Regions from separate parts of the Halomonas sp. EF61 genome, predicted to be linked through region 3. Evidence: predicted binding sites of a transcription regulator. Region 3 holds the regulator's gene; each other region holds the start of a gene.
The links. Region 3 encodes sigma-54, which starts transcription at its own class of promoters, with help from an activator protein. Its sites were predicted from a motif close to TGGCACNNNNNTTGCTNT; they were not measured.
Positions count from the first base shown of each region.

Region 1: the regulator sigma-54 is predicted to act here: its motif matches at 5,237-5,254, upstream of NFI08_RS12965 (sugar phosphorylase).
Region 2: the regulator sigma-54 is predicted to act here: its motif matches at 1,559-1,576, upstream of NFI08_RS12980 (HAD-IIB family hydrolase).

Region 1 is NZ_JAMSHM010000002.1:924,836-932,178, forward strand. It holds gene NFI08_RS12930 (phosphatidylglycerophosphatase A family protein) at 1-55, opposite strand, end outside; gene thiL (thiamine-phosphate kinase) at 52-1,011, opposite strand; gene nusB (transcription antitermination factor NusB) at 1,024-1,524, opposite strand; gene ribH (6,7-dimethyl-8-ribityllumazine synthase) at 1,521-2,018, opposite strand; gene ribBA (bifunctional 3,4-dihydroxy-2-butanone-4-phosphate synthase/GTP cyclohydrolase II) at 2,140-3,285, opposite strand; gene ribD (bifunctional diaminohydroxyphosphoribosylaminopyrimidine deaminase/5-amino-6-(5-phosphoribosylamino)uracil reductase RibD) at 3,494-4,654, opposite strand; gene nrdR (transcriptional regulator NrdR) at 4,651-5,136, opposite strand; gene NFI08_RS12965 (sugar phosphorylase) at 5,330-7,087, shown strand; gene dsbG (thiol:disulfide interchange protein DsbG) at 7,246-7,343, shown strand, end outside.
Region 2 is NZ_JAMSHM010000002.1:933,717-941,059, forward strand. It holds gene NFI08_RS12975 (glycosyltransferase family protein) at 1-589, opposite strand, end outside; gene NFI08_RS12980 (HAD-IIB family hydrolase) at 586-1,521, opposite strand; gene glyA (serine hydroxymethyltransferase) at 1,819-3,084, opposite strand; gene NFI08_RS12990 (hypothetical protein) at 3,360-4,745, opposite strand; gene NFI08_RS12995 (hypothetical protein) at 4,887-6,395, opposite strand; gene NFI08_RS13000 (ABC transporter permease) at 6,538-7,343, opposite strand, start outside.
Region 3 is NZ_JAMSHM010000002.1:151,689-159,031, reverse strand. It holds gene bioA (adenosylmethionine--8-amino-7-oxononanoate transaminase) at 7-1,281, opposite strand; gene NFI08_RS09790 (BUD32 family EKC/KEOPS complex subunit) at 1,476-2,000, opposite strand; gene NFI08_RS09785 (HPr family phosphocarrier protein) at 2,052-2,321, opposite strand; gene rapZ (RNase adapter RapZ) at 2,324-3,205, opposite strand; gene ptsN (PTS IIA-like nitrogen regulatory protein PtsN) at 3,259-3,744, opposite strand; gene hpf (ribosome hibernation-promoting factor, HPF/YfiA family) at 3,750-4,058, opposite strand; gene NFI08_RS09765 (RNA polymerase factor sigma-54) at 4,218-5,630, opposite strand; gene lptB (LPS export ABC transporter ATP-binding protein) at 5,912-6,637, opposite strand; gene lptA (lipopolysaccharide transport periplasmic protein LptA) at 6,637-7,167, opposite strand; gene lptC (LPS export ABC transporter periplasmic protein LptC) at 7,180-7,343, opposite strand, start outside.

The DNA.
Region 1 (7,343 bases), 770 kb from region 3:
CGAAGGCAAGAAAATGGGTCGGTCGACGCCACACGCTAGCCGGTGCTTTGTTCACGATGTCCCTCCGTGGAAATGTTGCCACCCCGGCAGCGAAGAGGCATTCACCCCTTGTATCCCCGGCGACGCGGTGACCTGGCCGATGGCAACGAAGGCGAGCCCCAGTTCTGCCAGTGCCAGGCGGGCCCGATCGAACGCCGCCGACGGCAGCGCCACGACCAGCTCGTAGTCGTCGCCGCCGGTCAGGGCGGCCTCTCGGGCCGCCTCGGTGCCGAGGGCCTCTACGAGCCCTTCGGCCAGAGGCAGCGCTTCGGCGTCAAGACGCGCCCCGACACCGCTGGCTTTCAGCAGGTGACCAAGGTCGGCAAGCAAGCCGTCGGAGACGTCGATGGCCGCGCTGGCCAGTCCCCGCAGCGCCAGACCTGCCTGCCAGCGCGCCTGGGGCAACAAGTAGCGGGCAAGCAGCGGTGACTCGAGATCTCGCTGACCCTCGTACCAGGCCGCCAGTCCCCCGGCGCCGCCACCCAGCGCACCGGTGACCGCCAGCACGTCGCCGGCGCGGGCACCGTCGCGACGCAGCGCCTCGCCCGCAGGTACCTCGCCCATCACGGTGACGCTGACGGCGCGCTGGCCCCGGGTGACGTCGCCCCCGACCAGGGTCATGTCCGCCTCGTCGCACACAGCATGGAAGCCCTGGGCGAACTTTGCCACCCACTGCTCTTCCACCTCGGGCAACGTCAGTGCCATCAGACACCAGCGCGGCTGCGCGCCCATGGCGGCCAGATCACTCAGGCTCACCGCCAGGGCGCGATGCCCCAGCGCCTGCGGCGGTGCGTCTTCGGGAAAATGCTGCCCTTCCACCGACGTGTCGACGCTGACGACCAGTTCGTGCCCTGGCGACGGGCGCATCAGGCAGGCGTCATCACCCACCCCGAGCGAGACGCCGGAGGCCTTGCCGGGCTCGCCCGTCGTGGGCGCCAGCCAGCGCTCGATGAGTTCGAATTCTCCGTACATCAGGCGCGACCTTCAGCGGCGACGGGCACTGACCTCGGCGCTTCTGAGCTTGATGGCCAGCTTGTCGAGAATGCTGTTGATGTACTTGTGGCCATCGGTGGCGCCAAAGGACTTGGCCAGCTCGACCCCTTCGTTGATCACCGCCCGATAAGGGACCTCCAGACGCTTGGACAGCTCGTAGGCCCCAAGGCGCAGGATCGCCAGCTCGATCGGATCGATGTCCTCGAGGCGGCGGTCCAGCAGCGGCGAGATCGAGGCGTCGAGCTCCTTGCGGTAGCGTGCGACGTTATGCAGTAGCTCATGGAACAGCGCCAGATCGGCGATTTCCATGACCTTGAGCCAGTTCTCGTGCACCTCCAGGTCGTCATCGGGCACCTGGCTGCGAAATTCGGCCTCGACCGCGGTGATGGACTTGTCGGTCATCTGCCACTGATAAAGTCCCTGCACCGCCAGCTCGCGAGCCGCACGGCGAGACTGCTGGGCCTTGCTGGGCGCACGCTGTTCGCGGCTCATGCGGGGGTCTCCTCGGCATCGTCACCAAAATGACGCAGCAGCGACACCATCTCCATGGCGGCCATGGCGGCTTCGACGCCCTTGTTACCGGCCTTGGTGCCGGCCCGCTCGATGGCCTGCTCGATGGAGTTGACCGTCAGCACACCGTTGGCCACCGGGGTGTCGAACTCCAGCTGTAGCCGCGACAGCGCGGAATTGCACTCGCCGGCCACGTGCTCGAAGTGCGGGGTACCGCCGCGAATGACCGCGCCGAGCGCGACCACGGCGTCGGGACGCGCCACCGCGAGCACACGCTTGACCGCCAGCGGCAGTTCCCAGGCACCCGGGACGTGGACGATGTCGATCATCTCCATGTCCACCCCGTGGCGCACCAGGCTGTCCACCGCGCCCTCGACCAGGCTATCTACCACATGGTGATTGAAGCGGCCCACGACGATCACGTAGCGGCCCTGGACGTCGACGAAGCTGCCTTCGACTTGGGAAATAGGTTGCATCTTGAATCTTCCTGAATGTACCGGCCTGGGGCCGGTAGTCGGGGTGACCCTGTCAAAGGGCCTGTCCCCTGGTAAAAACCGAAACACCGGACGCCAGCATTACTGCCTCGCCCGGCGTGAATCAACCGCTGATATCAGCTGGCGAGACGATGTCCACCACCTCGAGATCGAAACCCGACAGCGCGGAGAACTTCCACGGTGAGCTCAGCAGACGCATCCTGCCGACACCGAGCTCGCGCAGGATCTGGGAGCCGGTGCCGATGGTCAGGTAGTTGCCGGCGCCGTCGGACTCGCTGCCGCGAGCGGTGCGGCGGCGCTCCAGGAACACCTGCAGCATATCGTTGAGGTCCTGATGCGGACGCATGTCATCGAGCAGCACGAAGACACCCTGCTCGGCCCGCGCCACCTCTTCCAGCGCCTGGTGGGCGCGCCAGGAGGCGTCCTCGCCCTTGACCAGGCACATCAGGTCACGCATCTCGTTGGCCAGATGCACCCGCACCGTGGTCACGCTGTCCGGACTCGGCGAGCCCTTCACCAGCGCCAGGTGGTGCACCTTGTGGGTGCGGTCGAGAAAGACGTGGGCGGTCAGCTCACCGTAGGCGGTGGTCACTGGCAGTCGCTCGACCTCTTCTACCGTCTGCTCGTTGTGGATCCGGTAGTGGATCAGGTCGGCGATGGTGCCCATCTTGATCCCGTGGGTCTCGGCGAAGCGCTCGAGCTCAGGACGTCGGGCCATGCTGCCATCGTCGTTCATGACCTCACAGATCACACCGCTGGGATCACAACCGGCCAGGGCGGCCAGATCGCAGGCCGCCTCGGTGTGGCCGGCGCGCCGGAGCACGCCGCCGGGCTCGGCCATCAGCGGAAAGATGTGGCCGGGCTGGACGATGTCTTCTGCCTTGGCATTGCGCGCGCAGGCGGCCTGCACCGTGCGCGCGCGGTCAGCAGCGGAGATGCCGGTGCTGACCCCTTCGGCGGCCTCGATGGACAGGGTGAACTTGGTACCGAAACCGGAGCCGTTGTCCTGCACCATCAGCGGCAGCTTGAGCTGTTCGCAGCGCTCCCGGGTCATCGGCATGCAGATCAGACCACGGGCGTGAACCGCCATGAAGTTGATGTGCCAGGCCTCGACCTTCTCGGCGGCCATGATGATGTCACCTTCGTTTTCCCGATCCTCGTCGTCCATCAGGATCACCATGCGGCCCTGGCGGATATCCTCGACGAGTTCGGCAATAGGGGCCAGGCCCCCGCTGGAAGACTGCGACATGTATGCTCCCTGGATCTAAAATGGCCACTCGCGACGGCGGCCAGAAACCGCGTCAGGGTACCGTGGCGCGGCGTCGGGCGCCAGTCAAAGACAAAGACCTGACAGGGCGTCGGGCGCCGCTTATATCAAGATCGGACACTGCGACTCCGCGTTGGGCGCCGCTTATATGAAGCCCCGCTACTGCGATCCCCCGGCGACTTTCGTCGAATCAGTGCTCGGTGCAGGCGGCCAGCGCCGGGCGCGCAAGAATGCGCCAGTCCTTGCCGAGGGCGCGGATATCGAGAATTTCCAGAGGCCGTTGCTCGGCCATGCGTTCGATACCCGACAACGCCATCAGCCCGCGCGCGCCGGAGCCGAGCAGGGTCGGCGCCATGTAAAGACGCAACTCGTCCACCAGACAGGCATCCATCAAGGCACCTGCCAGGGTCGCGCCGGTCTCCACCAACAGCTCGTTGCAGCCGCCCTCGTCACCTAGCCACTTGAGCAGCGCGCCAAGATCGACGCGGCCGTCGTCGCCTGCTGGCATCTCCAGCACCCGCGCGCCGGAGCGCGTCAGCGCGTCTCTGCGAGGGGATTCGCTGCCCTCGACGCAGACCACCAGCGTCTCCCCTGGCTCGCTCAGGCAGGCCGCGGCCAGCGGCATGCGCAGGCGCGAGTCCACCACGACCCTCAGCGGCTGGCGTCGGGCGATGACTTCGGCGTCATCGAGCCCGAGCTGATCGGCACGCACCGTCAGCCGCGAGTTGTCGAAGATGATCGAATCCACCCCGGTGAGGATGGCGCAGCTCTGAGCCCGCAGCCGCTGGACGTCACGCCGAGCCTCGGCACCGGTGATCCACTGGGACTCGCCGGAGGCCATGGCGGTACGGCCGTCGAGGCTCATGGCGAGCTTGAGGCTGACCCGTGGACGCCCCCGGGTCATGCGCGACACGAAGCCGGCGTTCAATACCTGGGCGTCCGCCTCGAGGCAACCGAGCCTTACCTCGACCCCGGCGTCACGCAGTCGTGCGATACCGCGTCCCGCCACCTGAGGATTGGGATCCTGCATGGCTACCACTACCCTGGCGACACCGGCCTTGATCAAGGCATCGCAGCAAGGCCCTGTGCGCCCCTGGTGGGAGCAGGGTTCCAGCGTCACGTAAGCGGTGGCGCCTCGGGCGTGCTCACCGGCAGCCTCGAGTGCATGGACCTCGGCGTGGGGTTCCCCGGCGCGCTGATGGTAGCCGTCGGCCAGATGCTTGCCGTGCTTGACCAGTACGCAGCCGACCCTCGGATTGGGCATGGTGGTGTAGCGACCGCGTTCGGCCAGCTTCAATGCCCTGGCCATCCAGGCTTCATCCTGGCCTGCCGTGCTGTCCGTCGGATTCATGTGCTCTCCCCGGTGTCGGGCGAGAAACTCGGCTCCTGGGCCAGGCGGTCGATCTCGGCGCGAAATTCGTCGATATCCTGAAACCGTCGATAGACTGAGGCAAAGCGGATATAGGCCACCTGATCGAGGCGCTTGAGGGCATTCATCACCTCTTCACCGACCACCCGCGCCTGGACCTCGCGCTCGCCTCGTGCGCGCAGGTTCTGGCGGATACGTTCCACCGCCGCCTCGATCGACTCGGCGCTGACCGGGCGTTTTTCCAGCGCCCGCAGCATGCCGGCCCGCAGCTTGATCTCGTCGAACACCTCCCGCGAGCCATCGGCCTTGATGATCCGTGGCATGATAAGTTCAGCGGTCTCGTAGGTGGTGAAGCGCTCACCGCAGCCAGCACACTGCCGCCGTCGGCGCACCTGATCACCTTCGGCGACCAGCCGGGAGTCAGTCACTCGGGTCTCTTGGGCGCCACAGAAGGGGCAATGCATAGCGGACAGTCCGGCAGGAAAAATATGTCGCCATAGTGTAACGGCTGAGGCCTGCCCCGCCCAGCGCAATGGCCCAGGTCATCCGCGATTTCAGCTGAGTTGGCACGCCCTGTGCTTGATACTTTCTTTCTAGCCGTCAATGAAATGGCGAGCGCTCACGGGGCAAGGCGCCCCCACGCCTGCGGAGGACACCATGGCAAGCCACCTCTCCCCCCTGGAACCCGACGACTTTCGCCAGCGTGCCGCAGAGCTGCTCGCGCCTCTCTATGGTGCACGCAGCGAAGAGGTCCTGCGCCGTCTGCTGCGCATGATCGAAGCGCAGGGGGCCGGGTTGAGGCACCGTCATGGTGCACGCCAGACGCTGTGGAGCGAGCAGGACCAGTGGCTGATCGTCTATGGCGACTCGCTGCTGGATGCCGACAAGCCCCCCCTGGCGGTACTCGATGAGTTCCTGAGCAAGCGCCTGAAGACCGTCTTCAGCGGTGTCCATGTGCTGCCCTTCTTCCCCTGGAGCAGCGACGACGGCTTCTCGGTGATCCACTATCGCGAAGTCGACCCGAAACTGGGCGACTGGCGCGATATCCGGCGCCTGGCCAGTCACCATGATCTGATGGTGGACCTGGTGCTCAACCATGTCTCGCGAGAATCACTGTGGTTTGCCGACTATCTCGGCGGCAACCTGCCCGGGCGCGACTACTTCATCGAGATGGACCCCGATACCGATCTCAGCGAGGTGGTGCGTCCGCGCAGCTCACCGCTGCTGGTCCCCGTCAGCACCCGCCGTGGCGTTCGCCACCTGTGGGCGACCTTCTCCGAGGACCAGATCGACCTCAACTTCGCCAACCCCGACGTATTGATCGAATTCGTCGGCATCCTGCTGTTCTACCTGCAGCAGGGCGCCCGCATCGTCCGGCTGGACGCCGTCGCCTTCCTGTGGAAACGCCCCGGCACCCGCTGTATCCACCTTCCCGAGACCCACGCGGTGGTGCGGCTGTTGCGGGCGGTGGTCGACCACGTCGCCCCCGGCACCCTGATCATCACCGAGACCAACGTGCCCCACGCCGAGAACATCAGCTACTTCGGCCTGGAGCGACAGGATACGCCGCCCGACGAGGCCCACCTGGTCTACCAGTTCCCGCTGCCACCTCTGTTGCTGCACACCTTGACCAGTGGCGAGGCCGGCACCCTGGCACGCTGGCTCGACAGCCTGCCCGAGCTCCCCGCCGGCTGCAGCTATCTGAACTTCACCGCCAGCCACGATGGCATTGGCGTGCGCCCGCTGGAAGGCTGGCTGGAAGGCCACGAGATCGACGCCCTGGTCGCCTTGATGCAGCGCTTCGGTGGCTTCGTCAGCATGCGCCGGCAGGCCGACGGCAGCGACAGCCCCTACGAGCTCAATATCACCTGGTTCGATGCCATGAGCGGGACCCGGCGCGGCCCCGACCCGTGGCAGGTCGAGCGCTTCCTGTTGAGCCAGCACCTGATGCTGGTGCTGAAGGGTATCCCCGGCGTCTACCTGCACTGCCTGACCGCCACCCAGAACGACCACGACGGGGTCGAACGCAGTGGGCGCCTGCGTTCGATCAATCGCAAGCGCTGGGACCGCCAGGAGCTGGAACCTCTGCTGGACAGCCGTCACACGCCGACCCGCGAGGTGTTCTTCGCCCTCACCCGCCGTCTCGAGATCCGTCGCAGGGAACCCTGCTTCCACCCCGATGCGGCCCAGACGGTCATCCCCACACCACCGGAGCTGCTGGCGATCCAGCGCGGCCCCCTGGACGATGGCCGTCGACTGTTGGCCATTCACAACGTCACCGATCGGCCTCAGCCACTGGTACTGGACGGCCTCGACCAGTCCGGCTGGCAGGACCTGCTGGAAGGGGGCGCCTGGCGGCCCGTCGACACCCTGGCCCCCTATCGTTCACTGTGGCTGGTGCGCACCGACAGATAAGTCACCGCGCGCTCGGTGTATCGCACAACAGCGCGGCCCTGGCGCTTTCACTGCCCGGCGACGTCAGCGGTCGAACCGATGGCGTTTGCTGCTGTCCTAGTGCGAGTGATTCTCGCTTGTCGCGGGATTCGTCCTACAAGATGCCGGAGAGTAACGACATGCCCCGCCGCCCCCGACTGCCCCGCCTCCCCGACCTGCCCCGCCATCAGCGTTCCTTCATGACCCTGGCGGCGGTGGCCTTCGGCCTGATGCCACT
Region 2 (7,343 bases), 780 kb from region 3:
CCATCAGCCGGGAGACCCGGCCGTTGAGCTTGCCCTCGGCGATACGCGGGTAGTAGCCCTTGCAGAAGGCGTAGTTGAAGCGTGGGTGGGCCACCGGATACATCAGCCGTGCCAGCAGGCCGCGGTCGTAGGTCAGGATATCGCAGTCATGCAGCCCCACCGCGGCGGTGCGCCCGGAGGCCTGCACATAGCCCGCACAGAACCACACGTTGCGGCCCTTGCCCGGCTGCTGTGGCGCCAGGCCTTCCTCGGCCAGCTGCGCGTCCAGCGCGCTCAGGCGTGGGCCGTCATTCCACAGGATGCGATGGTGCTGGGGCAGGCGCGAAAAGAACTCGCGTGCCCGCAGAAACTGGTCCCGGTCGGCACGATCGAGGCCGATCACGATCTCCGACAGATAGCTCGCCTGGGCGAGGGATTCGACGATGGCGTCCAGCGCCGGGCCTTCCAGCTCCGAGTACAATGACGGCAGGATCAGCCCGAGCGGGCGCTGGCGGCCGAAGCGCTCCAGATCCGCCTCCAGGTCTTCGACCTTGCGCCGAGTCAGGTTGTGAAAGTCGGTGATGATGCCGTTCTGGTGGAAATCGCTCATGCCTCACCCTCCTCGCCCAGCTTGTGATGATCCTTGTCGTCGGCGCCGCCGGCATCTGCGCTGCTGGAAGGCTCCGCCGCATCCTGCTCTCCCCAGAAGTGCGCAACCCCCTCGGCCCAGCCCCTGGGGCCCAGCGCCTCGCTGCGATACAAGCGCGGCTGGCATGGGGACACGTCGAGGCCATGGCGAGCACGAATCACCACCGCCGCATCGGTGGCCTCGAGCATGGCGACATCGTTGGGGCCATCGCCCAGCGACAGGGTCTCGGGGCGTCGGCCCTTGAGCGCCTCGAAGCGGGCGCACAGCCATTGCACCGCCTGGCCCTTGTCGGTGTCGCCGAGCACGTGCCAGAAGCGCCCGCCCCTCGTCATGCGCAGGCCGTCACTGGCCAGGCCCTCGCGAAAGCGCTGCAGCAGCGCTTCGTCGTCTTCCCACAACAGCGGCTCGCTGCCCTCGCGCAGGCGTGCCAGGCGAGCCTCCTGTTCATCCAGACCGGTGAAGGCCACCACGTCTTCCAGCGCCATCTCGCTCATGGTCAGAAAGCGCGCGGAAAGCCGCTCACGCCAGATCGCCACCCGCCGACGAATCAGCCCGATATCCACCCCGATGGTGCGGATCACCAGGCCATCCGGGCCCGGCTGTCCCTCGCGTCGGGCGTGACACCAGCTGGGGGGCAGCGCGATCACCGCGCCGTTCTCGGCGATAAAGGGGCGATCGGCAAGGCCGAGCTGCTGGCGCAGGCCGAGCAGTTCACTGCGGGTCTTGCTGGTCACCGGGATCACCGCGACGCCGGCCTCACGCAGGGCATCGAGCCAGGGCTCGGCGGGCTTCCAGCCGTAGTCATGGTGGTCGAGCAGCGAGCCATCCAGGTCGGTGAACAGCAGCCTGGGCCCGTCGAAGGCACCGATTAGGGGGGTCGTGCTGGCGTGCATGGTGGGACCTTCGCATCAAAAGGGTTCACCGAGATACAAAGCAAGGGCTGCGCCAGCGCTGAGAAGAGCAACGGGAAAACAAGCAGATGAAGGGAAGGTAGACGTCAGCGCAACGAGGCCCCGTCAGGTCCGGGGCGGACGCGGCCGTGCCCGGTGCAGGATAAGGCACCACAATGGTGCATCGACAGCCGACGCCCCGCTGCAAGCACACAGCCCCAGAACGACGACACCCCCGAGAGCGGAGCTCTCGGGGGTGTCTTTGGTGGCCTCAGGCGGACGGGTCACCCCGCCGGGCACTCAGCCGTAGACCGGCAGACGGGCGCAGACTTCTTCCACCTTGGCCTTGACCTCGGCCTCGATGGCCTCGGTGGACTCGCCCTTGGCCATGACGTCGAGGATGTCGCAGATCCAGCCAGCCAGATCACCGCACTCGCTCTCGCCGAAACCACGGGTGGTGACCGCCGGGGTGCCGATACGCAGGCCAGATGTCACGAAGGGGCTCTGCGGATCACCGGGCACGGCGTTCTTGTTGACGGTGATGTGGGCACGACCCAAGGCCGCGTCCGCGTCCTTGCCGGTCAGGCCCTGCTTGATCAGCGACAGCAGGAAGAGGTGATCCTCGGTGCCGCCGGAGACCACGTCGTAGCCACGCTCGATAAATACCTTGGCCATGGTCTGGGCGTTCTTGACCACCTGCTGCTGGTAGGTCTTGAACTCGGGCGCCATGGCCTCCTTGAAGCAGATCGCCTTGGCCGCGATGACGTGCTCGAGCGGGCCGCCCTGGCCGCCGGGGAAGACCGCAGACTGCAGCTTCTTCTCGATGTCGGCGTCGTTCTCGGCGGACAGGATCAGACCACCACGCGGACCGCGCAGGGTCTTGTGGGTGGTGGTGGTGACCACATGGGCGTGGGGCAGCGGATTCGGGTAGACACCGGCGGCAACCAGGCCGGCCACGTGGGCCATGTCCACCAGCAGGAAGGCACCCACCTCGTCGGCGACCTCGCGGAAGCGTGCCCAGTCGATGATCTGCGAGTAGGCGGAGAAACCGGCGATGATCATCTTCGGCTGGTGCTCGCGGGCCAGGCGGGCCACCTCGTCGTAGTCGATGCGGCCGGACTCGTCGATGCCGTACTGCACGGCATTGTAGTGCTTGCCGGAAAAGTTCGGGCGGGCGCCGTGGGTCAGGTGACCGCCGGCGTCGAGGCTCATGCCCAGCACGGTGTCACCGGGCTTGACCAGGGCCTGGAAGACCGCGCCGTTGGCCTGGGAGCCGGAGTGCGGCTGGACGTTGGCGTAGCTCGCGCCAAACAGCTCCTTGGCATAGTCGATGGCCAGCTGCTCGACCACGTCGACGTACTCGCAGCCACCGTAGTAACGCTTGCCGGGATAGCCTTCCGCGTACTTGTTGGTCAGCTGGCTACCCTGGGCTTCCATCACCCGGGGGCTGGCGTAGTTTTCGGAGGCGATCAGCTCGATGTGAGCCTCCTGACGGGCGACTTCCTTCTGCATCGCATCGAACAGGGCATCATCGAAACCGGCAATCTGCATATCACGGCTGAACATCGGCGGCATAACCTCGCAGCGGGGGATTCAAGGGGCAATCGCGAAAAGCGGGCCGCCATCATAGCGCAGCCCATGACCGCTTTCACATGAAAGACCGTCATGGGCTGCTGCATGATTTCTCATCTTGGCTTCAGTCAGACTGAAGCGTGGCCTGAAAGAGTGCCCGCCACTACTCCAATACGGGTCCACTACGGGTCCACTACGGGGCGTAAATGAGCATATTGATCCGATTTTTTACGCCGTATTACCGAGCGCAGGCACTTTTCCGCCAAGCCCTAGTCCATCGTGACTTCCATGGACAACGCCTGGGGCAGCCCCAGCGGGTCCTGGGCCAGCTTCTGGAGCTGTCGGCTGGGTGGCAGGCTGAGGTCGATCGACATCTCGCTGGCCTCGCCGGCCATCATCTGCACCAGCCCCGTGAGCACCGCGCCGATCTGCGGTCCCATCATGATGCCGAAGCCTTCGGACTGGGTCCTGAGCTGTTCGAGCAGGGCGTCTTCGGACACCCCCTGGGTCGCCGCCACCACCGGCGCGATACGCCCAAACACGCCCAGATCGCTGAGACTGAGCGAGACGTCGCCGCCCTGGGTGTCCAGCTCGGTCCAGTCCTCGAGGCCGGCAAAGTAGGCCGCAGGGTCCTGGCCCTTGGGCAGGTTTACCGGCAGGTCACTATCGAAGCCGAGACGGAAGGCATCGGCTGCGGTCATCTCGAAACGGCTGGCCACCTGGCCATTGGCACCGTTGGCCTCCCAGGTACCGTCCATGTCGGCGTCCAGGGTGAGCTGTCCGGAGCCATCGGTCAGCACGTTGCTGACCAGGCGTAGCTGGGTGCGCTCGTCCACCGGAGCCAGCTCGATCATCCTGGCCAGATCCACCGTCAGGTTGTCCATGCGCCCGCTGTACTCGCCGTCGTTCATGTCGCCGTCGGCCACCAGATGCTCAAGGCTTGCCACCAGCCGATCGGTGGCAATCTCCAGGTCCTCGAGCTCGAGGGCGTCCACCGTGGGCGCGTCGCTCGCAAGCCCCTTGAGGCCGGTCAGACTGAGTGACGGCAGCGAGAAGGTTCCGGCCCCGAGTTCCTCGAAGTTGTCGCTGGAGCCGCTCATCCCGGTCAGGGTCAGGCTGCCGATGGCATCGGCGCTGACGTCGCTGGCGCCCAGGCTCTGGATCTCGATGCGGCCGGGATAGTCGCCCCAGGGAAGGTCCGCCCCCACCTTGCCCTGGCGCTGATCCATTACCAGTCCTTCCAGGCTAATCCCGGCCAGCGGGTTGTCTTCATCCCAGGGCAGATCACGCAGATCGAGCACCGGCTGGCCGGGCTCCTCGAACACCAGCCGCTCGAGCAGCATGCTGGCGCCCCGGTCGACCAGCTCGATGTCCTCGAGCACCACTTCTTCCGGTGCGTCGTAGTCGCCCTCGACCAGGTAGCGCGCGATGGTCAGGCGTTCGCCGTTGTCGCCGGTCAGGGTCAGGTTCTCGGCACTGGTGGTGCTGCCGAGCAGCTCATCGGATACCTCGCCGATCTCGAGGGTACCTTCGCGCTCCAGGGCCGCACGCAGGTCAGCCTCGAGACGTTCGGCGTCGGCCTGTGCGACGCTCGCCCCCAGAGAAAGCAGCGCCACGAAAGGGACGGCGTGGCGGGAAGACAGACGGCACTTCATGAACTTTCACCTCCGGTGTGAAAATAGAACCTGGCAAACGCCAACGATCTTTGCCGATACGGCAGTTGTGTCAGCCTTCACTGTAGCGCCTGAACGAACCCGTCGACAGGCCTTCAGCAGTGTTGACAGGACATCGGTCACTCAATCCAGCGGCAGGCGCGCCGACAACCGCCGACTCACCTCCTCGATCACCGCCAGGCGCGCCCGACGCTTGTCGTTGGCGTCGATCAGCACCCACTCGCCGCCAGGGGCATGTGTTTCCGCGAACATCTCGTCGATGGCCTGCTGGTAGTCGTCCCAGCGCTCGCGGTTGCGCCAATCCTCGTCGGTGAGCTTGTGCCGCTTGTGAGGGGTCTCGGCCCTGGCTTCGAAACGCTCGAGCTGCTCGTCCTTGTCGATGGCCAGGAACAGCTTGACCAGCACGGTGCCGTGCTCGAGCAGGCGCGCCTCGAACTGGCGAATCTCTTCAAAGCCGCGTCGCCAGTCCCGCTCGTCGGCGAGGCCTTCGACCCGTTCCACCAGCACCCGGCCATACCAGGAGCGGTCGAAGATCGCCACCCGGCCATCGCGGGGCAGACGATGCCAGAAGCGCCACTGCCACGGGTGCAGGCGCTCCTCCTCGGTGGGCGCAGCGATCTGATGCACACGGTACTGACGTGCATCCATTGCCGAGGTCAGGCGATGGATGCCGCCGCCCTTGCCGGCAGCGTCATGGCCCTCGAATACCACCACCAACGGCACTCCCTGGCGCGCGGCACTGCGCGCCAGCTGGGCCAGCCTGGCCTGGGCGTCGGCCAGGCGCTCGCTGTAGTCGCGTTTCTTGAGTCGGGGGGGCGGGTCGTCATGCTCGAGGGCGTCGAGCCGGGGGGGAGCGATGGCATTCAGTGGGGGAGTCTCGGGGCGCTCGAGGGCCGGGACAGGGCTTGCCATGACCTTCTCGAGGACTTCGGCCACCTGGGGCAGCAGGTCGTTGCCGGGGCTCGCGTCGAGCTCGATCCAGGGACTGTGGCGACAGTGGGTGCGCGCACGCAGGTCGCGGGCAAGCTCATCGAGCAGGCCATGCTGGGCGTGGCGGCGCCACTTTTCGTCGGTAACCTGCCAGCGACTGGCAGGGTCGGCGGCCCAGGCCTCGAGTCGTTGTCGCTGGGTGTCTGCATCGATCTGCAGCCACAGCTTGACCAGGCGAACCCCGTCGGCGGCAAGCTCCGCCTCGAACTGACGCATCTGTTCGATGCGGTCATTGTAGGCGCCCTCGCCCAAGGCGCGGGAGGCCCGCGCCAGCACCGCATCGCCGACCCAGCCATGGACGAACACCCCGAGCCGGCCACGCCCCGGAAGACGCCGCCAGAATCGCCACCAGTAAGGTCGTCGGCGCTCCTCGTCGCCGGGCACCAGGGCGTGCACCTCGGTCAACCGGTTCTCCAGCCAGTGGTTGAGCAGGTTGATCAGCTCGCCCTTGCCGGTGGCGGCGTGGCCGGCCACCAGCACTACCACTGCCCGATCCGCTCGCTGGGCCAATTCAAGCTGGGCCGACAGCAGCCGAAACCGCTGACACTCCTCGGCGGACATGGTCTTGCCGGAGGCGTTCTTGCGAGAGGCGTTGCTGGTTGAGCCCCGCTTCTTTCCCTTTGCCACCTTGGTCCTGGTCATCGTCGCTCCTTCATGACGCACTTCCCTGTTCATAAGGCGCATCGCTTTGCATAAGGCGCTTCGCTTTGCATAAGGCGCATCGCTTTGCATGAGGCGCTTCGCGTTTCGTGAGACGCTCCGCCCTTTCATGATGATTCGCCTTTCAGGCCTCGCCCAGCAGCCCCAGGCTCGCCGCCGGCGCCTGTCGCCGAATGCCACGGGACAACAGATGCCCTACCAGGCCCAGTACCACAGCGCCGAGCGTCGGGACCAGCAGCCAGACCCAGGGATGCACCCGCGGCGGCAGATCCAGCCACAGCAGATATAACGCGGCCGTGGCGACCTCCGCCAGCAGCGCCGCCATCAGGCCGCTGGCCAGTCCCAGAACGGCAAATTCAGCCCACTGCACCCGCGCGAGCAGACGGGAACCTGCGCCAAAGACGCGCAACAAGCCGCTTTCGTGGGCACGTACCGGCTGACTGGCGATCAACGCGGCGTAGAGCACACTGACCCCGGCCAGCAGCACGAAGGCCAGCACCACTTCCACCGCCCGGGTCACGTGCCCCAGCACCTCACGGACCTGCCCCAGCAGGGCATCCACGTCGAGCAGCGTCACCCCCGGGAAGGCCTGGACCAGGCTCCCCAGTTCGCGTTTCTGCTGCTGCTCCAGATAGAAGGCGGTGATGTAGCTATGGCCGTAGCGTTCCAGCACACCAGGCGGGAAGATCACGTAAAAGTTGGGCTTGAAGCTGTCCCAATCGAGGTCGCGGAGACTGGTGATCTCACCGACCAGGGTGTCGGCGCCGATGGTGAAACTTAAACGATCCCCCAGCGCCAGCCCCAGACGTTCTGCCAGTTCTCGTTCCATGGAGATCGGCGCCGTCTCGGCGACGTCATCGCCTGCGGGCGCCGAGGACGGCTGGGCGTCCACCTCGTCGAGCCAGCCGCCGACCTCGGCGCGCGAGGCAA
Region 3 (7,343 bases):
TGAAAGTTATGCGTTTGCTGTGAAAGGCGCCTTCATGGCCTTGATGATCTGGCGCATTTCGTCATCCGAGGTGATATAGGCAGGCATGGTGTAAAGCCATCTGCCGAAGGACCTCAGCCACACGCCCTGTTCACGGGCGATGGCGGCGGCGCCTTTCAGCGCTTTACTGTCGTGCACCTCGATCACGCCGGTGGCGCCGAGCACACGGATGTCGGCCACCGCAGGGTGGGCGCGCAGGTCACTGTCGCCGGCGAGTTCCTGCACAAGGATGGCGTTGAGCCGAGCGATACGGCCCAGATAGTCGTCCTCCTCGAAGACCCTGAGGCTTTCCAGTGCCACGCGACAGGCCAGCGGATTGCCCATGAAGGTCGGGCCGTGCATAAAGGCGTGAAGCTCGCTGTCGCCGATAAAGGTGTCATGGACACGGTCGTTGGCCAGGGTCGCCGCGTGGCCAAGGTAGCCGCCGGTCAGCCCCTTGGACAGCACCATGATGTCCGGACTGACACCGGCATGGTCGGCGGCGAACATGCGCCCGGTGCGGCCAAAGCCGGTGGCCACTTCGTCGAACACCAACAGCACGTCGAACTCGTCACACAAGGCGCGAGCACCCTTCAGATAGTCCGGAGAGGTCATGTTGAGGCCACCGGCGGCCTGCAGCAGGGGCTCCATCAACAGCGCGGCGATCTCGTGGTGGTGGGCTTCCAGCACCGCTCGCAAGGCGTCGAGGTCGGCGGCGACCTGCTCTGGCGTGGCCGTATAGGGTGCCGTCGGCGCCGGGGCGAAATGGTGCTTCGGAAGAAAGCCGGAAAACAGCGAATGCATGCCCTCTTCGGGGTCACACACCGCCATGCAGCCGGCGGTATCACCGTGGTAGGCCTTCATCAGCGACAGCATGCGGTGCTTGTTGGGGCGGCCGCGCAGATGGTGGTACTGCACCGCCATCTTCATCGCCACCTCCATGCCCACCGAGCCGCTGTCGGAGAAGAACACGTGGTTGAGGCCCTCTGGCGTGACGCGAACCAGTTCCCGGGCGAGCTGGTCGGCGGGATCGTGGGTCAGTCCCCCAAGCATCACGTGACACAGCGTGGCAGCCTGCTCCTGAATCGCCTTGACCAGCCGTGGATGTCCGTAGCCGTGGATCATGCACCACCAGGAGCAGGTCGCGTCGAGCAATGATTCGCCGCTGTCCAGGGTAAAGCGGGTGCCCTGGCCGCCGACTACCCGGGGGGCAGGGGCCTGGGTCTTGAGATGGGCGTAGGGATGCCACACCGGAGAGGTCATGTCGGCTCCTGAAGGACGCTTGGTGGTAAACTGAGTGACGAGTTAAAAGTTTACCACTGCTGCTGCTACCGTCGCCAACGCCAGCGCTCGTACCCGGAAAACCGGGGTAGAGCGGGGCAGGCGAGGGCACAAGGAAGAGCGGTGCTTTTTCAGGGATGCTGGGCTCAGGGATGCTGGGCTCGGGGATGCTGGGCTCAGGGATGCTGGGCGTCGACACGTTCGAGAAAGCGTTCGAACAGGAACGCCTCGTCGTTTTTCAGCGAGCGACTCAGGCAGTCGATGAACTCTCGGCGCGGATAGGTGAAGATCCGCGGCGCCTTGTAGGCATCCAGATCGATGGCGATCACCTCTCCGTCGACGACCAGGAAGTTCTCGGTGTGCAGGCCACGACAGTGGATACGGTCACGGTACAAGGCTTCGAGAATGTCCAGGTAGCGGTTCTGCAGTTCCGGCGAGTCGAGGACCAGCTGTTTGAGCGCGATGCCGTGCACGTTGGCGGTGACCAGGCGATAGCGCTCTGCCGACAGGATTTTCGGTGTGGCGATACCCAGTCGCTCCAGTCGGCCGGCGACATAGCGAAAATTGTGGCCGGGGTAGCGCCGGATGCCCAGGCGGTAGCGCCAGCGATCGCTGGTCTTGGGCGTGAAGGTCTTGATGAAGGCGTCCTGGTCCGGATCGTAGTGGACCTCGGTGTACTTGCCGGTCTGGATCAGTTGCATGGCGTCCTTGGCAGGCAGGGGGTGGCGGTCAAAACAAGGAGAGGGAAGACGTCAGGCGTCTTCGTCGAAGCGTGCGTCGAACAGTGCCTCCAGAGCGTCCAGCACCGCGTCCGCGTCCTTGCCTTCGGCCTCCAGGGTCAGTTCCGTTCCGCAGGGGGCGGCCAGCATCAGCAGCGACATGATGTTGGCGGCGTCACCCGAGCGGCTGCCATGGTGGACGGTGACGGTGGCGTCAAAGGGTTGGCAGCAGGTGACCAGGCGTGTCGCGGCGCGTGCATGCAGGCCACGACGATTGGTCAGGGTCAGGGTGCGTCGGGCCACGCCTAGAGTCCTCCGCTGTCCAGTCGGCGTTGCTGGCCGAGTTCGCGGTGGCGTAGACGGACGCGGGGATGCTGGTCGGCCAGGGCCGAGGCGATTCCCTCGGCCAGGTAGACCGAACGATGCTGTCCTCCGGTGCAGCCCACCGCCACGGTGAGGTAGCTGCGCTGGCTTTGCTGATAGCGCGGTAGCCAGGTGCGCACCCAGGCGAGAATGTCGCGCTTCATGTCGGCGACGTCCTGATAGCGTTCGAGGAAGTCGATGACGCTGGGATCGCAGCCATTGGCATCACGCAGCGATGGTTCCCAGTAGGGATTGGGCAGACAGCGGGCATCGAACACGATGTCTGCATCCGGCGGCACGCCACGCTTGAAGCCGAAGGACTCCACGGTCAGGCTCAACTGGCCGCTGCGGTGGTCGGCGACCTGTTCGGCGATGCGCGAACGCAGTTCGTGCACCGACAGGCGAGAGCTGTCGATGACCAGATCGGCCAGGTCTCGAATACCCGAAAGGGCCTTCTGTTCGGACTCGATGGCTTCCGCCAGGGTCATGTCGCTATCACGGGTCAGGGGGTGACGGCGCCGCGTGTGGGAATAACGCTCGAGCAGAATTCGCGCATCACTGGTCAGGTAGACCACCTGGCAGTCGATCGGACTCTGCTTGAGGGACGCCAGCTGGGCGGGGAAGCGTTCCAGTGCCTCAGGCAGGTTGCGGGCGTCGACGCTGACGGCGATACGGCGGGAATGACCGTTTTCCAGCTCGTCCACCAGGGCGCCCAGCAAGGTCGCGGGAAGGTTGTCGATGGCGTAGAACCCCAGGTCCTCCAGGGCTTGAAGGGCCACGGACTTTCCCGAGCCGGAGCGACCACTGATGATCACGAGCTGCATGTCCTGTCTCCTTGGGCAGGCGTCCATTGCTGATGGCCTAGGCAAGGCCGCGATCAGGAGGGAGTGTCGTCCCCTGGCGCCTGTTGGCGGATGGCTTCCTGCAGGCGCTCGTGAAGCTCGCGCTGGGAGCTGGCGTGGCGCAGACGGTGACGTGTGTCGGCGTCGTTCATGACGCCGGCGACCTGGCCGAGCAGGGCGAGATGGGCGTCGTCGGCCTCTTCCGGTACCAGCAGTACGAACACCAGATCGACGGGCTCACCATCGATGGCATCGAAGTCGACAGGTTCCGCGAGTTTGAGGAAGCCGGAGATGGGCGCCTTGCAGTGGGGGTTGCGGGCATGGGGAATGGCGACGCCATTGCCTATGCCGGTACTGCCCAGGCGCTCACGTCCGATCAGCCGACTGAAGACCTCCTGGCTGTCCAGGCTCGGGGTGTTCTGCGCAATGAAGGTGCTGAAAAACTCCAGCACCCTCTTCTTGCTGCCTCCCGGGACATCGAACAATGTGCGCTCGGGAGGGAGAATGGCTTCCAATGTCATGAGAGTCAGCGAATTCCGGCGCCTTGGGCGCGGGCTTGGGATTTTTCCTTGTGCTTGACCAGCTGGCGGTCCAGCTTGTCGGCAAGGGCGTCGATAGCAGCATACATGTCGCCGTCCTGCGCTTCGGCATGCAGGTCGGCACCGGCGGCGTGAAGGGTGCAGGCGGCCAGCTGGCGTTCCTTTTCCACCGAGAGGGTCACCTGGACGTTGGTGATGTTGTCGTAGTGGCGCTCCACACGGGTGAGCTTCTCTTGTACGTAGTCACGCAGGGGATCGGTCAATTCGACGTGGTGGCCGGTGATGTTGACTTGCATGACAGGCTCCTTGCTCTTTCGGGTGGTGGCTTGATTGTAACCCTTTTTCCGATCCTGCAAACCCCCTCGACGCTACGCAGAAAGACGCAGATGTCATGCGAAATTTCAAGTGCTTGCGCTTTCCCGATAACTAGGCTAGCGACGCCGCAGCGCAAGGCCTCAGCGCAGTCGCTTGCGCTCGCTGGAAGACGGAATATTCATGGCTTCCCGGTACTTTGCCACGGTGCGTCTGGCGACATTGACGCCGTCTTCCGCCAGCAATTCCACCAGTTTGCTGTCCGACAGAGGTTTGCGGGCAGGTTCCTTTTGAATCAACGATTTGATCATGGCGCGGATGGCGGTACTGGAATGGGCGTCGCCATCCTGGCCGACCTGGCTCGAGAAAAAATACTTCAACTCGAACACGCCGCGAGGCGTGTGCACGAACTTCTGGGTGGTCACGCGGGAGATGGTGGACTCGTGCATCTCCACCTTGTCTGCGATATCGGCCAGCACCAACGGTTTCATGGCCGCTTCTCCCTGCTCGAGGAAGTCGATCTGACGCACCATGATTTCCCGGCCGACCTTCAGTAAGGTGTCGTTGCGGCTGGACAGACTCTTGATCAGCCAGCGCGCCTCCTGCAGGTGGTCCTTGAGGAACTGGTTGTCCTGGCTCTTGTCCGCGCGCCGAATCAGTGCAGCGTAGTCGGGCTGGATGCGCAGTCGGGGCATTGCATCCGGGTTGAGTTCAACGCGCCAGCCCTCTTCGGTGTGGCGTACCACCAGGTCGGGTATGACGTAGTCGTTATCGCTGTCACCGAACTGGCTGCCGGGACGTGGGTCGAGGCTCCGGATCAGCTCGATGACGCTGTCGAGTTGGTCGTCATCGAGTCCTAGTCGGCGCTTCAGCAGACGTCGGTCGCCGCTGGCCAGCGCCTCGAGAAACTGTCTTACCAGTCGTCCGGCCTGGGGCAGCAGGACGGTATCGCGAGGCAGGCTATCCAGTTGCAGCATCAAACACTCGCGCAGGTCGCGGGCGAACACTCCGGTCGGTTCGAACTGTTGCAGCCGAACCAGCACCGCCTCCACCTCGGCGAGGGGAGGGGGGCGACGACCGTCTTGCTCGAGCCCCTGGGCAATGTCATCCAGCGTCTGCTCGAGATAGCCGTCGGCGTTGACCGCGTCGAGCAGGCTCTCGGCGATCAGGCGCTCCTGGTCGCTGACGTCGAGCATCGCCAGTTGCCAGCTCAGGTGGCTGTGCAGTGACTGGGAGCTTGCCTGGCGCTCGAAATCCGGCGCCTCGCCACTGCCGGCGGGGGTGGTGCCCAGGTCCTGGTAGGTGTCGGACCAGTCGCTGTCCACACTGAGTTCCGAGGGAATCTGATCCGCCCAGTCATCTTCCACGGCTTCCCTCGTCTGCTGTTCGCCGAACTCGTCCTCGAGTTCGAGCATGGGGTTGGCCTCCAGCGCCTGCTGGACCTCCTGGCGCAGGTCCAGGGTCGAAAGCTGCAGCAGGCCGATCGCCTGTTGCAGTTGCGGGGTCATGGTCAGCTGGGTACCGATGCGCAGCTGCAGTGACGCCTTGAGGGCCATGGGTCGGGATCCACCAGTGTTGTCGAAAGGCTTTACCCTAACGACGAGTCATCAGACATGCAAGCATCTTGCCAAGTTGGTGTTTTTTGACCTGTGGGAGGGAGTGTAAAGGTCGATGTGGAACAACTTGGTAGGGGGGAGGTGCTTCTTTCGAGGGAGGCCCTGTGTGCAAGGTGAGGCCGACCCTTTCGGGGCCGGCGGTTGGATGCTGATGCTGGCAAGTGTTGCGGCCGCTTGATGCGACTGCGACTGCGACTGCGGCTGTCGGGCGGCCCTGCGGTCTAGAGGCGGAAGTTCTCGCCCAGGTAGACCTCCTTGACGCGCTGGTTGGCGAGGATGGACTCGGCGCTGCCCTCAGCGATGATCTGGCCGTCGCCGACGATGTAGGCACGATCGCAGATATCGAGGGTCTCGCGCACGTTGTGATCGGTGATCAGGACGCCGATATCGCGGGCCTTGAGTTGACGAATGATGGACTTGATCTCGCCCACCGAGATCGGGTCGACCCCGGCGAAGGGTTCATCGAGCAGGATAAAGGCCGGCTCGGTGGCCAGGGCGCGAGCGATCTCGACCCGGCGCCGCTCCCCGCCGGACAGGCTCATGCCGGGGTTGTCACGAATATGGCTGACGTGGAAATCCTCGAGGAGTTGCTCGAGACGTGCTTCTCGGCCCTCGCGGTCGAGGTCCTTGCGGGTCTCGAGGATCGCCATGATGTTGTCGGCCACCGACAGCTTGCGAAAGATCGAAGCCTCCTGAGGCAGGTAGCCGATACCGGCCAGCGCGCGCTGGTGCATGGCCGCGCGGCTCAGGTCCCGATCATCGATGCTGATGCTGCCGGCGTCGGCTCTGACCAGGCCGACGATCATGTAGAAGGAGGTGGTCTTGCCGGCCCCGTTGGGGCCCAGCAGACCGACGATGCTGCCCTGCTCGATCGACAGGCTGATGTCCTGGACGACGCGACGCTTCTTGTAGCTCTTGGCCAGATGGCGAGCGTGGAGAGTCTTCATCAGTTTCCTTGGCTTTCCGGCTCGAGGGTCATGCGAATGCGCTGCTCGCCCTGGACGCCCTGGGCGCTGGAGCGGGCCTGGACCACGCGGCGATCGAGGAAGTACTCCAGATAGGCACCGTCGAAGGTGTCATTGGCCTTGTGCAGCTCAGCCTGGTCGATCAGCTCCATGCGGCGTTCGGCTACGTGGTAGATCACCTTGCGGCCCCAGCCCTTGACCACCGGTTCTTCCGGGGATGGCTTCTGCTCGAGGTAGGCGCGGGAGCCGGTCGCGGTCGCCAGTGACAGTTGTCCCTGGTCGTTGCGCTGGATCTCGACGCGTTCGCCGGTGAGGATCATGCTGCCTTGCACAATGCGCACGTCGCCGGTATAGACCGCGGTACCGGCGCGATCATCGAGATCCAGCTGGTCGGCCTCCACCTGAATCGGTGCGCTGCGATCACTTTCCAGCGCCAGGACACTGCTGCCGGTGGCGCCGGCGGCCAGGCCAAGGGCCAGGGCAAGCAGGAGGGCGGGACTTGGACGCATCATGGAAGGGGCTCCTTATTGAGGCTCTGGCGGATGATGACCGGTGACATTGTCGGTCAGGCGAGCGGTATTGTCATGGATCCAGGCGTCGAAGCGCTCCCCTTGCATCTGTTGAGGGGGTTGGCGTAGGACGGCTGGCGTTTCGCTCCAGACATGGCCACTGTCGCTGTCGTAGACCA